Regions from separate parts of the Streptomyces chiangmaiensis genome, predicted to be linked through region 1. Evidence: riboswitches for the same ligand, from Rfam matches in the RefSeq annotation. Region 1 holds a riboswitch; each other region holds the start of a gene.

Region 1 (5,246 bases):
GCCTCCTTCAGCATGTCGGTGACCTGCCGCTCCAGCGCGTCGTCGAAGAGGTCCGGCTCCTCCTTGCGCACGGTGTCCACGACGTCGAAGGCGAAGGACATGTGCATCGTCTCGTCGCGGAACACCCAGTTGGTGCCCGTGGCCAGACCGTGCAGCAGGCCACGGCTGCGGAACCAGTAGACGTAGGCGAAGGCGCCGTAGAAGAAGAGGCCCTCGATGCACGCGGCGAAGCAGATCAGGTTGAGCAGGAAGCGCCGGCGGTCCGCCTCGGTCTCCAGCCGGTCGACCTGCTCCACCGAGTCCATCCATGTGAAGCAGAACTCGGCCTTCTCGCGGATGGAGGGGATGCTCTCGACCGCGGCGAACGCCGCCGCCCGGTCCTCCGGGTCGGGCAGGTAGGTGTCCAGCAGCGTCAGATAGAACTGGACGTGCACCGCTTCCTCGAAGAGCTGCCTGCTCAGATACAGGCGTGCCTCGGGGGAGTTGATGTGCTTGTAGAGCGTCAGCACCAGATTGTTCGCCACGATCGAGTCGCCCGTCGCGAAGAACGCGACCAGACGGCCGATCAGATGCTGCTCGCCCGGCGTGAGCTTGGCGAGGTCGGTGACGTCCGAGTGGAGGTCGACCTCCTCCACGGTCCAGGTGTTCTTGATGGCGTCGCGGTACCGCTCGTAGAAGTCGGGGTAGCGCATCGGGCGCAGAGTCAGCTCGAAGCCGGGGTCGAGCAGGTTCCGGGGTCGGTTCATCACTGTCGGCGCGAAGCGCCGTCCTCCTGGGGTGGTGGTCGGGTGGCGGGGTCGGTTTATTACTGTCGGCGCGAAGCGCCGTCCTCCTGGGGTGGTGGTCGGGTGGCGGGTGGGAATTACTGGCAGGCCTCGCAGGACTCGGGGTTTTCAAGGGAGCAGGCGACGGCTTCGGGGTCGGCGACCTGCTGGAGGGGGATGGCCGGGCGGGCCTGGGCGGCGCGGGCGATGCGGGTCGCGGGACGCGAGCGCAGATAGTACGTCGTCTTCAGGCCCTGCTTCCACGCGTACGCGTACATCGAGGAGAGCTTGCCGATGGTCGGTGTCTCCATGAAGAGGTTCAGGGACTGGGCCTGGTCCAGGAACGGGGTCCGGGCGGCGGCCATGTCGATCAGGCCGCGCTGCGGAATCTCCCACGCGGTGCGGTACAGCGTGCGCACGTCCTCGGGGATCCAGGCGAAGTCCTGCACCGAGCCGTTCGAGTCGCGCAGCGCCTCACGGGTGCGTGCGTCCCAGACGCCCAGCTCCTTGAGGTCCTTCACCAGATACGAGTTGACCTGGAGGAACTCGCCGGACAGTGTCTCGCGCTTGAAGAGGTTGGAGACCTGCGGCTCGATGCACTCGTACACGCCCGCGATGGAGGCGATGGTGGCGGTCGGCGCGATGGCCAGGAGCAGCGAGTTGCGCATGCCGACGGCGGCGATCCGCTCCCGCAGGGCCGACCAGCGTTCCGGCCAGGTCGGCTGAATGCCGTAGTGGTCGGGGTGCAGCACGCCCCGGGCGGTACGGGTCTTCTCCCAGGCGGGCAGCGGGCCGTTGCGCTCGGCGAGGTCGGCGGAGGCCTCGTACGCGGCGAGCATGATGCGCTCGGCGATCCGGGTGGAGAGGGCCTTGGCCTCGGGGGAGTCGAAGGGCAGACGCAGCTGGAAGAAGACGTCTTGCAGACCCATGACGCCGAGGCCGACAGGACGCCACTTGGCGTTGGAGCGGCCCGCCTGCTCGGTCGGGTAGAAGTTGATGTCGACGACGCGGTCGAGGAAGGTGACGGCGGTGCGGACGGTGGCGTCCAGCCGCTCCCAGTCCAGATCGCCGTTCGCGGGGCCGACGAACGCGCCGAGGTTGACGGAGCCCAGGTTGCAGACCGCCGTCTCCCCGTCGTCCGTGACCTCCAGGATCTCCGTGCAGAGGTTGGAGGAGTGGATGACATGGCCCCGCTCGGCCGTCTGGTTGGCGGTGCGGTTGGCGGCGTCCTTGAAGGTCATCCAGCCGTTGCCGGTCTGCGCGAGGGTGCGCATCATCCGGCCGTACAGATCCCGCGCGGGCATGGTCTTCTTCGCCAGACCCGCCGCCTCGGCCCCCCGGTAGGCCGCATCGAACTCCTCGCCCCACAGGTCGGCCAGCTCCGGCACGTCCGACGGAGAGAACAGCGACCACTGCCCGTCGGCGTCGACCCGGCGCATGAACTCGTCCGGGACCCAGTGCGCGAGGTTGAGGTTGTGCGTGCGGCGGGCGTCCTCGCCGGTGTTGTCGCGCAACTCCAGGAACTCCTCGATGTCGGAGTGCCAGGTCTCGAGATAGACGGCGGCGGCACCCTTGCGGCGGCCGCCCTGGTTCACGGCGGCGACGGAGGCGTCGAGGGTCTTCAGGAACGGGACGATGCCGTTGGAGTGCCCGTTCGTGCCCCGGATGAGGGACCCGCGGGAGCGGATGCGCGAGTACGACAGACCGATGCCGCCGGCGTGCTTGGACAGGCGGGCGACCTGGTGGTAGCGCTCGTAGAGGGAGTCCAGCTCGTCCTTCGGGGAATCGAGCAGGTAGCAGGACGACATCTGCGGGTGCCGCGTGCCGGAGTTGAAGAGCGTGGGGGAGGAGGGCAGGTAGTCGAGGCGGCTCATGAGCCCGTAGAGCGAGGCGACTTCGTCCACCGAGCGGGTGGTGTCGTCCCCGGCGAGACCGGAGGCGACCCGGAGCATGAAGTGCTGGGGCGTCTCGATGACCTTGCGGGTGATCGGGTGCCGGAGGAGATAGCGGCTGTGGAGGGTGCGCAGGCCGAAGTAGCCGAAGCGGTCGTCGGCGTCGGAGTCGACGAGGGCGTCGAGGTAATCGGCGTGCAGGCGTACGAACTCGGCGGTGCGGTCGGCGATGAGCCCTTCCCGGTGTCCCACCGCGACGGACTCGGTGAAGGAGGTGACGCCCTGGGAGGCGGCCTCGGCACGGATGCCGATCGTCAGCAGCCGGGCGGCCAGCTTCGAGTAGGCGGGGTCCTCGGAGATGAGGCCGGCGGCCGCCTCCGTGGCCAACTCGCGCAGTTCCGTGACGATCTCGGAGTCCCCGCGAGCGGACCGGCCGCGCAGTGCGGCGGCGGCGACCCGTGCGGGGTCGGCGTCGGGGAGGTCGGCGGTCAGCCCGGTCAAGGTCCGCAGCAGCGCGGCACCGGGACCGTCGGTCACCGTCGGTGTCGTGGACGGTGTCGCTGAAGCCCGATCGGCTGGCGCGATGGTCACGTGGGGCTCTCCCTCGCTCGGCACGGGGGCCTGGCGGAGGGCAGGGGGCAGCTCACGAGCGCACGCGGCGTCGCGTCCACCGGCCCATTCCACGAGACCCGGACGTCGGGCGCCCGGGCCGGACCGGCCGGGCGCACTGTCGGCAGGTCCTCGGACTGACGCGAGCACGCGCCCGTCGGGGGGACGGACACGCACAAGTACACCGTTGCGGGACAGTTCCGGATTCGCACCGGATTCCCCTGCGGCGACAGCGAGCATGAGCATACATCTTGTGCCGGACGGGGGCGCCACCCCCAGATGTTGTGTCGCGCTCGTCTCGGAGCGTCAACGCGTAGGCGAGGAGAGTGATGTCGTCGAGATCGGGGAGGGGATTCCAGTCCCGCTCGGGTGTACGAACGAAGCCCTGACGTTCGTAGAGGCGATGGGCGGAGTGCATGATGCGCTGGGTGGACAGCACGATCCGTTTGCAGCCCTCCGTGGCCCGGGCGTGGTCGACGCACGCGCGGACGAGCGACTCGCCTGCGCCACCGGCCGCGCGCGGCGTGGGCGACCGCGAGCGGTGCCCGACAGGTACGACAACGGGCCGCCGCATTTCAGCTGCCGGCGGCCCGTTGGGGGTCGTACGTGGCGGGGCGCCCCCAGGGGCGGAGCCGCTCAGGGGAACGGTCCCACGCCCTGGGGAGTCGTCCTCGTGTCGGTCAGTGGGTCGTTCCCGCAGTCGCGGACGGCAGGTCCACCTCGACGCCCGGGTCGCCCGCGTCCGCCGTGTAGTCCCCGGGCCGGGTCTCGTCGGTACCCTCCGGAGCCTTGACCGCCTTCAGGACGAAGGTCAGCACCACCGTGACGACGACGTTCAGCAGGAACGCCGTCAGGCCGATGTAGCCGATCTCGCCGATGCCGGGGATCTCCGTGGCCGAGCCGCCGAAGTGCTTCTGGGTGGGTGAGGCGACGCCGTACGCAGCGACCGTGCCGTACACCATGCCGACCGCCCAGCCCGCGAGCAGCGCCCAGCGGTGGAACCAGCGGGTGAACAGACCGCCGACCAGGGCCGGGAAGGTCTGCAGGATCCAGATTCCGCCGAGCAGCTGGAAGTTGATCGCCACCGTCTTGTCCATGGTGAGGACGAAGACCAGGGCGCCCACCTTCACCAGCAGCGACACGATCTTGGAGACCCTGGTCTCCTGCGCGGGCGTGGCGTCGGGCTTGATGAAGTCCTTGTAGATATTGCGCGTGAAGAGGTTCGCGGCCGCAATGGACATGATGGCCGCCGGGACGAGCGCGCCGATGCCGATCGCCGCGAAGGCCACGCCGGCGAACCAGTCCGGGAACATGTTCTCGAACAGCTGCGGGATCGCCAGCTGCCCGTTCTGCACCTTCACACCGGCCGCGATGGCCATGAAGCCGAGCAGTGCCAGCAGGCCCAGCATCAGCGAGTACAGCGGCAGGATGGAGGTGTTGCGGCGGATCACCTCACGGTTGCGCGAGGACAGCGTCGCCGTGATCGAGTGCGGGTACATGAACAGCGCGAGCGCCGAGCCCAGGGCGAGTGTCGCGTAGGTCCACTGGCCCGCCTCCGGAGGTGCGAGGGCGCCACGCGGCTTGCCCGTCGCCGGGTTGACCTCGCTGAACGCCTGGCCCGCCTTCGCGAAGATGTCGTCGAAGCCGCCCAGCTTGATCGGTATGTAGATGATCGCCACCGCGATGACGATGTAGATCAGCGTGTCCTTCACGAATGCGATCAGCGCGGGCGCCCGCAGACCCGAGGAGTACGTGTACGCCGCCAGGACACCGAAGGCGATCAGCAGCGGCAGGTCCTTCACGATCCAGTTCGTGTTCTCACCGCCGCCCACGCCCATCACGTCCAGCACGGCCTGAATGCCGACCAGCTGGAGCGCGATGTAGGGCATCGTCGCCAGGATGCCGGTCACCGCCACCGCCAGCGACAGCCCCTTGGAGCCGAAGCGGCCGCGCACGAAGTCCGAGGTCGTCACGTATCCGT
Region 2 (5,246 bases), on a different contig from region 1:
CGGGATGGGCAGGTCCAGTGCGTCGCGCATCCGACGGAACTGGGCCATGGTCAGCCTCTTCATCTGGTGATTGGCGTTGCGGGACTCGAAATCCGAGCCCAGCGTGTGTCCCTTCACCGTCTGGGCGAGGACGACAGTCGGCTGCCCCTTGTGCTCGGCGGCGGCCCGGTAGGCGGCGTAGACCTTGAGGGGTTCGTGACCACCCCGGGAGTTCTCGAAGAGGTCGGTGAGCTGGGCGTCACTGAGCCCCGCGGCGATGTGGGACAACGTGTCACCGGTGAAGAAGTGCTTCCGTATGTAGGCGGCGTCCCGGGCGGCGTAGGTCTGGAGCTGGGCATCGGGCACCTCACCGAGCCGCCGGACGAGGGATCCGTCGGTGTCCTGCTGCAGTACCGGGTCCCAGGCCTCGCCCCAGAGAGTCTTCACCACATGCCAGCCCGCACCACGGAACCGGGCCTCGAGCTCCTGCACGATCTTGGAATTCGACCGGACAGGACCGTCCAGCCGCTGCAGGTTGCAGTTGACGACGAAGGTGAGGTTGTCCAGACCCTCGCGTGCGGCGAGTTGCAGCGCAGCCGTCGACTCGGGCTCGTCCATCTCGCCGTCGCCCAGAAAGGCCCACACATGCGAACCGGACGTGTCCTTGATGCCCCTGTTATGCAGGTAGCGGTTGAACCTGGCCTGGTAGACGGCCGCGAGCGGGCCCAGCCCCATGGAGACGGTCGGAAACTCCCACAGCCACGGCAGGCGCCGAGGGTGCGGGTAGGACGGCAGGCCGTGACCGTCGGCCTCACGCCGGAAACTGTCCAACTGGTCCTCGCGCAGCCGTCCCTCCAGGAACACACGCGCGTAGATGCCGGGCGAGGCATGGCCCTGGAGAAACAGCTGGTCTCCGGAACCGTCCTCGTCCTTGCCTCGGAAAAAGTGATTGAACCCGATCTCGTAGAGCCATGCCGCCGACGCGTAGGTCGAGATGTGGCCACCGAGACCCAGCCGGGAACCGCGGGTCACCATGGCAGCCGCGTTCCATCGGTTCAGCGCGGTGATACGGGACTCCATGGCGATGTCGCCCGGAAAGACCGGCTGGGACGACGCAGGGATCGTGTTGATGTAGTCCGAGGACAGCAGCCCGGGCAGAGTGACCCCGGACCTGGCCGCGTACTCATGCACCCGCCGCAGCAGGTACACGGCGCGCTCGGGCCCCGCATGCCTGATGACAGCGTCGAGTGAGGCCTGCCATTCCTTCGTCTCCTCGGCATCGCGGTCGGGTAGCTGGTCGAGCTCACTCGTCGCGGAGGACTCTGTGGGCCGAGCTGGATCACTCATTGCGGTCTTCCTGTCGAAATGTGGGGAGGGAGGACGGACGGCGTGCGAGCACAAACGTTCTTGCAGTGGCCGCGAAGAACGGGCGTGCGTGGCAGGCCGCCGCCGCATCGGCGCCCATCAGCGCCGCGCGAGCCACTCACCGAACGTCGTGCGACCGATGCGGGTCCCAGGGCAGGGGAGAAGCGTGGTTCCTCCTTCGCTCCGGGGTGAAGAGCCCGGCGCGCGCATCGGCCACGACGCCCCCGCTTGTGTCCTGGTGACGGCGAAGTCAGCCACGTGCACTACATACGACCGATTTCGTGCCGCTGTTGTGACACCGGGCGCAGTGGTCGCACATCGCACCCGACACTGCGGCGCCGTTGAGCGCGGGACGATCACCCTGTGCGGAGGGCCGCCGCCCGACCAGCCTCGAATGTACGGACGCCGTCACCGCCGAGCGGGAGATCTTGGCATATCGGCCTCACGACCTGCCGGTGAACGGTCATTCATAGGTGCAGGAAAACAACACGGAGGTGCAACACAGTGTCAAGCAACGACTCAACGGGTGCGACGGACGGCACGCCGCGATCCGAGCTGTGGAAGACCGCGGTGACGATGCTGCTGGACGTGAAGCCGACCCTCGTCCCGGAAGACGCCTCGAGCGTGATCATCCTGGTCGAGTGGCCTCCCGGTGACCCGGGTACTCCTCCGCACCGCCACTCGGGGCCGGCCTGCGTGCCCCGCGCCCAGCAGACTGAACTGCGGTTTTCTCTTCGGCCACGCTGCTACGACGGAAGCAGCCCCGCTCCGGGGAGGACGCGTGAAGCGCGAGTGCGATGGACGCCGTGTCCTCCATACGCACCATGCTCTTCGCGGCTCCGTCCGACCCTCGGTTGCGGCGGCGTGCCCTGCTGTGGAGCTCCGTGTGACACCGGCGGATCGACCGTGTCCGGTTTCCCTTGTCCGGCGACTCGTTGCGTTACTGGCTGTACGTCATGCGCCCTGTCGGTCAAGTGTGTAGACGGGCTTCGTCGATACATCACACTGTCTGCACCATCGGTGTGATAGCAGTCAGGAGGAAGTCAAAACTTTGATAAGCTGTTCACAGCGTTCCGGCTGCCGATGGACTCACTCCCCCGTGATGGGTGTCCGGAGCGCGCCACCTGCGACTAGAGCCAGCAGGTGCAGCGCCCGGGCGCCACACGATCCCCCATCTGGGTGGCGCCCGGGACTCTTCACCGACCGGTCGCGGTCACCGGCCGCCGACCTTTCGACAGATGTGCCGGCCACCGTCGCCGCCAGGCCGCCGCCGGATGTACGCCATCGCTGACCCATGTGTCACCGGATGGTCCGCCGCGCGCGGCGAGGAAGATCACGCCAGGTGGACGCGGTCTTGGCCGTGCCTGTGTCACGCGGTACGGTCTGTCCGATATCGACGACGGTACGACGGAAGCCGGTGGGAATCCGGCACGGTCGCGCCACTGTATGCCAGACGCTCCCGGGCTTCTGGTGAGTCAGACCCGTGGCCGTCGTCCTGTGCACCACCGAGATGGGACGCGAACTCCCAGAGGAGGCCCTGCCATGGCGCAGTCCGTCGCCCGGCCAACAGTCACGACCCCCACCGTTCCTGCCACGCTGCCGCTGAAGGCGATAGCTCCCTGGGCGGTCTTCTTCGGCATCCTCATGCTGATCCTGCTCTATTTCGTCGGCGCCGAGCAGGGCGCCACCTCCGTGTTCAGCGGCACGGATGTTCACGAGTGGGTGCATGACGCCCGCCACCTGCTCGGCTTCCCCTGCCACTGACGCGAGGGGCGCCGTATACCCATGAACTCCACAACGGTAAGAAATCTACTCGTGCGGGGCATGCTCGCCGGCCTGGCCGCCGGCGTGCTCGCCCTCGTCGTCGCCTACTTCCTCGGCGAGCCGAACGTGGACAGCGCGATCGGCTTCGAGGACGCCCACTCCCATGAGCACGAGACGGAAGTCGTCTCCCGATCCCTGCAGTCCACCGCCGGTCTCGCCACCGGTGTCCTGCTCTACGGGGTCGCCTTCGGCGGTATCGCGGCGCTCGCCTTCTGCTTCGCGCTGGGCCGCGTCGGCCGTATCAGCCCCCGGGCGACCGCCCTGCTGCTGTCCGGCTGCGCGCTGCTCGCGGTGTATGTCGTTCCGTTCCTGAAGTATCCGGCGAACCCGCCCTCGGTCGGCGACCCCGACACGATCGGCAAGCGGACCACGCTGTACTTCTTGATGATGGCGCTGAGCGTGCTCCTCGCGATCGCCGCCACCATCCTCGGCAAGCGGCTCGCGCCCTCGCTGGGCACCTGGTACGCCACCGTTGTGGCGGTGGCCGTGTTCGTCGTGGTGACCGGCCTGGCGTACGCCTTCCTGCCGGTCGTCAACGAGGTGCCGAAGGACTTCCCGGCGACCCTGCTCTGGCGGTTCCGGCTCTCCGCCCTGGCCATGCAGGTCGTCCTGTGGGGCGGATTCGGGCTGGCCTTCGGTGAGTTGGCCGAACGGTTGCTGAATCCGAAGCCCGCGACGGCCGCGTCGGGACGGACAATTCCCGCCGGACACTGACACCTTCAGGACGCGAGAGGGCCCCCTGGAACCGCTTCGGGGCTCTCTCGCGATCCGCACACGACCGCCATGTCGGCGAACCCCTGCGATCACGGGACTAGCCGGCGTCCCGCGCGGCCAGTGGACGGCCCAGGCGCAGGTTCCAGCGTCCGGCCCGGCCACTGAGTTCGGTCGCCGTCAGCGGGGGAACGTCGAGACGCCAGAAGGCCGCCGCCGGTATGTCCAGTGCATGGACGACGGCCGCCCGTACGACCTCCGGCTCGACCACGGCGAGCGTACGACCGTCCGTCTCCGGCGCGGTGACCAGCCAGCGTGCGATCCGCCCGCACAGATCCTGCACCGACTCACCACCGTGGGGCGCGGAGCCGGGGTCGGTGAGCCAGCGGCCCACCGCCTCCGGCTCGGTGGCTCCCACCTCCTCCAGGGTGCGGCCTCGCCAGCGGCCCACATCGAGACCCGCCAGCTCCGGTGTCGCCGTACCGTCGAGGCCGAGTGCCGCGGCCGTCTCTCGGCAGCGCACGCCGGGCGAGGTGAGGACACGGATCGCCGGGGGAAGCGAACCGGCCGCCGCACGGGCCCGTACCGCCCCACCGTCATCGATCGAGCCGCCGTCGTCGAAGCGGGTCTGCCGCAGCGACGCGCTCATGGCGGGGGAGATGAAGAAGACTCGGCTGGTCACGCGATCGCTCCTGCTGCTGTCATGAGGTGCATGGTGCCCGAAACCGCCGCGGATGATGGTGCGCGCGACCCAGAAGTACCGTGCGCCCTCGGGTATTTCGGCGGCCTGAGGCAGATCCGGCCGGGTGCGGAGAACACGGCTCCCTCGGTCGTCACGGTGCCCGACCGGTCGAGGACGGCGGTGAGTTCCGCTACGTGCGTGATGTTTCGAAACGGGTGTGCCGTCATTTCGTGCATGGTGTCACTCATCGGCCCCGACAGGGAGGCCGCACCCGCATCCGCTCACCCCGGACGGACCTCCCGGGACGGCGACGAGTGACGGCACGGCCGGCCGGACACCACTGTCCTGCCGACTCGCGCCGCTCGGTCACACCGCTCCCGCCGCTCGAGCTCTCATCTCACGGCGCTGATGAAGTACCAGGAGGGAATGGTCTTCCACGCCGCGTACTTGGAAGGGGTGCTGAACGCGGCGCTCGAGGCGGCGCGTTGCGAGGCCCAGAGATCTGTGGCCTGTTGCACCGGCAGGCTGTTGGCGAAGTTCTTGAGGAAGATGGCCTTTTTGAGATAGAGATTGCTGGCTCCGGCCGGGGCGTTCGCGTAGGGCACCGAGTCGAACAGCGTGCCGGCCGGTGCGTTCAAGGCGGATGTGGAACCGCTCAGCGACCCGGTGGTCTCCCCGACGGCAG
Region 3 (5,246 bases), on a different contig from region 1:
CGACCTGCATTGCCGCGTCCATGGGGGTCAGGGCCGCGTCGGACGCGTCCCACGCGGACCGCGTCGAGGTGAGGCAGAGGCCCTGCAGCACCGGGACGTTCAGGTCGGCGAGCGCGCCGATGTCCCAGGACTCCTCGCCCTCCCGTCTCCCGCCACCGCCCTCGACGGAGGCGCTTCGCACCACTGGGTCCGGTCCGCCCGCCGACGCCTGCGAGGCGTGCGTGCCGCCGGCGGCGAGCACCGTGGCGACGAGCGTGTCGGCCTTCGACAGCATCTCGTACAGCCGCGCGTCGGCGCCGCGCAGTGAACCGCAGTACACCGGGAGGGCGTTGGCGCCCCGTTCCTCGATCGCGTCACACAGGGTGTCCACGAAGGCGGTGTTGCCGCTGAGTTCGTGAGCCCGGTAGAACAGCACGCCCACGGTGGGGCGACCCTCGACGTAGGCGCGTGCTCCGTGGATGCCGTACTCGGGCATCTTCTGCGGTTCGGCGAACCCCTCGCCGGTCAGCAGCACGGTGTCGGAGAGGAAGCGGGCCAGCTCGGTGAGGTTGGCGGGACCGCCCTCGACCAGGTAGCGCAGGGCTTCTGCCACGACGCCCGCGGGCACGGACGACTCGGCCATCAACTCCGCGTCCGGGACCGCCTCGCCACCGAGCAGCACGGTCGGGATGCCGGAAGCCTTGAGGGCAGCGAGCCCGTCCTCCCAGGCGCGCTTGCCGCCCAGCAGCCGGACGACGGCGATGTCCGCGCCCTCCATCAGCCCCAAAAGCTCCTCCGTGACCTCCACGCGCGTCGGGTTGCCGATCCGGTAGGGCGCGCCGGAGGCACGGGCCGCCAGGAGATCGGTGTCGGCCGTCGACAACAACAACACAGTGCTCATGCGGGCGCTCCCGGGGGAAGGAAGGGCAGTCCTTGCGGCGCGCCCGACTCGATGAGCCGCCAGAGCGCGTCCGTGTCGGCGTGCTGTTCGATCAGATCGCCGAGCCGGTCGAGCTGTTCCTCGCGCAGCGCGGCGAACGACGTGCCGGGGGCCGGCACGAAGCGGCGGCCCGCGGCGGCCGCCACCTCGCGCAGGAAGGCCCGCCGGAAGCCGTCCGACTCGAGAGAGCCGTGCCAGTGGGTGCCCCACACCGCTCCCACCCGGCAGCCGTCCAGAAAGGGTTCCCCGCCGGTCACCTCGGCGACCCCGTGGTGGATCTCGTAGCCCTCGACATGCTCGCCGAGGGCCTGGCCGACCGGTCGGGTCAGGGTCTTCTCGCGGGCGAACCGCACCCGGACGGGAAGCACTCCGAGTCCGTCGACGCGGCCCCGGCGGCTTTCCACCTCGTCCTCGATGTGTTCGCCGAGGATCTGGAAACCACCGCAGATGCCGAGCGTCGGGCGTCCCTCGGCGGCCGTGCGGACAAGCGCGTCGGCGAGCCCGCGTGCGCGCAGCCACTCGAGGGCCCGAACGGTTCCCCGCGTGCCCGGGACCACCACCAGATCCGCGTCGGCGAGTTCCTCCGGCCGGTCCACGAACCGTACGACGACGCCGGGTTCGGCGGCGAGGGCGTCCACGTCCGTGAAGTTGGACATGAGGGGGAGGGCGCAGACGGCGACGCGCAGCACGTCCTCACCGACGGGGGCGGAGACCTCGGACTCGCGTCCGGCGCCCCGCAGGGACACCCTCAGCCCGTCCTCCTCGTCGATCCCGAGTCCGTGCCGGAAGGGGAGGACCCCGTACGTCCGGCGCCCGGTGAGGCCATGCAGCATGTCCAGCCCCGGCTCCAGCAGGGAGACGTCCCCGCGGAACTTGTTGACCAGGAAGCCGGCGACGAGCTCCTGGTCCTCGCGCGACAGCAGGGCGACCGTGCCGAAGAACGAGGCGAACACGCCCCCGCGGTCGATGTCGCCCACGATGAGCACGGGCAGGCGCGCGCCCCGCGCGATCCCCATGTTGACGATGTCGGTACGCCGCAGATTGATCTCGGCCGGACTGCCGGCCCCCTCACAGATCACCGCGTCATACGTGCCCCGCAACTCGGCGAGGCAGTCGAGTACGGTGCCGAGGAGCAGCTGCTGCCGCCCCCCGTGGTACCCGCGCGCGCTCAGCTCGCCGACGGGCTTCCCCAGCAGTACCACCTGACTGCTCTGCTCGCCCCCGGGCTTGAGCAGGACGGGGTTCATCAGTGCGGTCGGCTCGATGCGGCACGCCTGGGCCTGCATGGCCTGCGCCCGCCCGATCTCGGCACCCTCGCGGGTGACGAAGGAGTTGAGTGACATGTTCTGCGCCTTGAAGGGCGCCACCTTGACGCCCTGGCGTACGAGCCAACGGCAGATCCCCGCGGTGACGACGCTCTTGCCCGCGTCGGAGGTGGTGCCGGCGACGAGCAGTCCGCCGTTCATGACGTACGTCCCTTCGGGAGAAACCTTCGGCCGAGCAGCCGCCCGGCGACCGTGACGCCGAGCGCGAGCGTGGTGACGCGTCGGGAGAGCCGTACGGCCCGTTCGACGTCGTCGACGCGGACCGCGCGTCCCCCGCCGTTCAGCACCGGCCGGTGCTCGACCCGTCCCCCGTAGGACAGCGTCCCGCCCAGTCGCACCCCGAGGGCCCCCGCGAACGAGGCCTCCACAGGACCGGCGTTGGGGCTCGGGTGCTCGGCGGCGTCAGCGCGCCAGACACGGGCGGCTCCCCTCGGATCCGGACCCGATGCCGCCGCGAGGGCGGCGGTGAGGCGTGCGCCCGGCCATCCCGCGAGATCGTCGAGGCGGGCGGAGGCCCATCCGTAGCGCCGGTAACGAGGCGACGTGTGGCCGACCATGGCGTCGAGAGTGTTGACGGCCCGGAAGCCGACGAGTCCGGGCACCCCGCCCACCGCGCCCCACACCAGCGCGCCCACCACGGCGTCCGAGGTGTTCTCGGCGACGGACTCGACCACGGCCCGTGCGATCCCGTCGGCGTCCAGTGCCTGCGGATCACGCCCGCACAGGTGGGGCAGCCGTGCGCGGGCGGCCTCGACGTCGCCCGCTTCCAGCGCACGCCCGATCGTGCGGGCCTCCCGGGCGAGCGACGTCCCCCCGACGACGGCCCAGGTGGTGGCGGCGGTCAGGGCGACGGAGGCCGCGGGAGACGGACGTACGGCCGACGCGGTGAGGGCCGCGAGCGACACGGCACCACCCACGCACACGGCGGTGTGCAGCGCGCCCCACCCGCGGTGGTCCCGCCACAGCACCCGCTCCACGGCGCCCGCGGCCCGCCCGAACGCGGCGACCGGATGCCCGCGGCGCGGATCGCCGAACAGGTGGTCACCGAGGAGGCCGACGGCGGCGCCGTACGCGAAGAGGCGATCGGCACCCACCGGCTCAGCCGACCGCGGGGTAGGGCAGGACCCGGTTGCTGGACCTCGAACGGCAGCCGCTCATGGCGATATGTCCTCACTCAGGGTGTCCACGCCCTGGTTCGACGAGATCGGCGGTGAGAGTTCCTGGCTCCCGGGGGATTTCTTCCCCGGTGACAGTGGCGGGACCGCGCCGGACTCACACCGGCTTCCTCTCCTGCCGCCGTACTGGCCCCGGCAGTCCACCACGCCCCGGAACACCCGTCAACTTGCTCTTGACCTGCGAAGCTGCGGTGTGCTGAGGCCCACATCGCTGACCTGCCGTCAGCCAACCGAATCGACGCCTTCTGCGCTCTTTCCAGGCGGGGAACCTGGGAAGACCAGGGGACGGCAGTACAAGCGGAGACAAAGACGAAGAATGCGGAGAGCGCCGACGAGCGGCATTGGGTGATTCGTCGCGGGGAGGCGAACCTGGTGCGGCCGGGCCTCTGTTGCCTGCGGCAGCGGCGAAAACACGGCGCCCTGGGGCGTTGCGCTGAGGACGCCGGGTCGGTGCGCTGACGGTGAGACGGAGGTCGGTGTGATCGGCAGGGCGGCGCGAGTCCGGCTCAAGAGCAGTTACTCGGAAGCCGAAACCAACGACTGTGTCGAAGTCGCCCTGGAGGGGCGCACATTCTGGTGCGTGACTCGAAACGGCGCACCGGCCCGGTGCTCGTCTTTCGCCGCACCGCATGGTGTGGTTTGCTGACCGGACTCGAGAACCCCGGCAGTGGACGGTTTCTGAAGGTCCGTCCGAAGGACGGGAGGGGACCCACATGGGGGACAGGGCCAAGGATGTCTCGGCGCGCGCGGGAGGTCCCCGCGCTCCGCGTACCGCGCTGTCGTCGGCGGCCCCGCTGGCGCTCTTCTCCCTGACCACAGGGATGTTCGCGGTGGGCGTCGGCGCGCTCGCCGCACTGCTCGTCCCGGGGTCCCTGGCACGGGCCCTCGTCTGGTTGGTGGTGACGATCGCCGCGGCGTCCTGCGCGGGCCTGTGGTGGGGCCTCACCCCGGTCCCGGAGCGTCTCCGTGCTCTCGACCGGGCTGTGGCGACGGTCCGTCCACGGGGCTCGGGAACCCGCTGATCCCCCGGGGCCGTGCCGCTGCCGAGCGGCCGCGCAGGGCCCGGCCGACGTTCGCCGCGAGGGCGTTGACGACCGCCGCGCCGAGCTATGCGTGCCCGATCGGGCGGACGAGCCGTGGCGGGTCAGGAGACGATCAGAAAGATCCCGTACCCGACCGCCGCCGCGCACGCCGCGAAACAGGCGTACGCGCCGGTGACCGCGAGGGCGGCCGTACCGCCCCGGGCCGATTCCTTCTTCGTCAGGCTCACGACGCCCAGGGTGAACAGGCCCACCAGGGCCACGGTGACCACGAGGCTGACGCCGAAGACGGAGCCGAGGGCTGCCCAGTCGATGTTCATGAGGGTGCTTCCTTATACCGTCGCGGGGCTGGCCGGCTCCGCGGAGGGGCCTGAGTTCTGGGCCGGGATGGCGGCCGGCCGGCCGGCGGCGTCCGTCGTGGCGCCGGCCGACACGACCGGGCCCGCCGGCGGTGGGATCACCGCGGCGATCGCCGTCGTGACGACACCCGCGGAGTCGGTCTCGACGTCGTTGACGTTGTCGACCGTGACCGGCTTGCGGCGGGACAGCGTCCGGACGACGCCGGCGCCGGCCACCAGCAGCACGCCGGTGGCGACCGTGCCCCATGTGCCCTGCTTGGTGAGGAGTTCGGCGCCCGCGCCGACGAGGCCGGCGGCCGGGAGCGTCAGGCCCCAGGCGACGAACATCCGGGTCGCGGTGGACCAGCGGACCACGCCGCCCTTGCGGCCGAGGCCGGCCCCCATGACGGCGCCGGAGCAGACCTGGGTGGTGGAGAGTGAGAAGCCTA

Evidence for each region. A riboswitch is a leader RNA that binds a small molecule or an ion and turns the genes downstream of it on or off. The one in region 1 is predicted to bind cobalamin.
Region 2: linked by a shared signal. The riboswitch ahead of VXC91_RS25800 (CbtB domain-containing protein) and the one ahead of VXC91_RS17830 (ribonucleoside-diphosphate reductase subunit alpha) in region 1 are both predicted to bind cobalamin.
Region 3: linked by a shared signal. The riboswitch ahead of VXC91_RS10005 (cobalamin biosynthesis protein) and the one ahead of VXC91_RS17830 (ribonucleoside-diphosphate reductase subunit alpha) in region 1 are both predicted to bind cobalamin.

Annotation. Positions count from the first base shown of each region.
Region 1 is NZ_JAYWVC010000053.1:19,996-25,241, forward strand. It holds gene VXC91_RS17825 (ribonucleotide-diphosphate reductase subunit beta) at 1-746, opposite strand, end outside; gene VXC91_RS17830 (ribonucleoside-diphosphate reductase subunit alpha) at 863-3,247, opposite strand; cobalamin riboswitch at 3,372-3,511, opposite strand; partial or broken gene VXC91_RS17835 (GNAT family N-acetyltransferase) at 3,567-3,804, opposite strand; gene mctP (monocarboxylate uptake permease MctP) at 3,946-5,246, opposite strand, start outside.
Region 2 is NZ_JAYWVC010000104.1:1,511-6,756, forward strand. It holds gene aceE (pyruvate dehydrogenase (acetyl-transferring), homodimeric type) at 1-1,326, opposite strand, end outside; cobalamin riboswitch at 2,707-2,851, shown strand; gene VXC91_RS25800 (CbtB domain-containing protein) at 2,887-3,108, shown strand; gene VXC91_RS25805 (CbtA family protein) at 3,130-3,882, shown strand; gene VXC91_RS25810 (histidine phosphatase family protein) at 3,980-4,561, opposite strand; gene VXC91_RS25815 (alpha/beta hydrolase) at 4,954-5,246, opposite strand, start outside.
Region 3 is NZ_JAYWVC010000022.1:1,010-6,255, reverse strand. It holds gene cobN (cobaltochelatase subunit CobN) at 1-880, opposite strand, end outside; gene VXC91_RS10010 (cobyric acid synthase) at 877-2,385, opposite strand; gene VXC91_RS10005 (cobalamin biosynthesis protein) at 2,382-3,338, opposite strand; cobalamin riboswitch at 3,440-3,579, opposite strand; gene VXC91_RS10000 (DUF397 domain-containing protein) at 3,996-4,232, shown strand; gene VXC91_RS09995 (hypothetical protein) at 4,133-4,441, shown strand; gene VXC91_RS09990 (hypothetical protein) at 4,564-4,779, opposite strand; gene VXC91_RS09985 (inorganic phosphate transporter) at 4,792-5,246, opposite strand, start outside.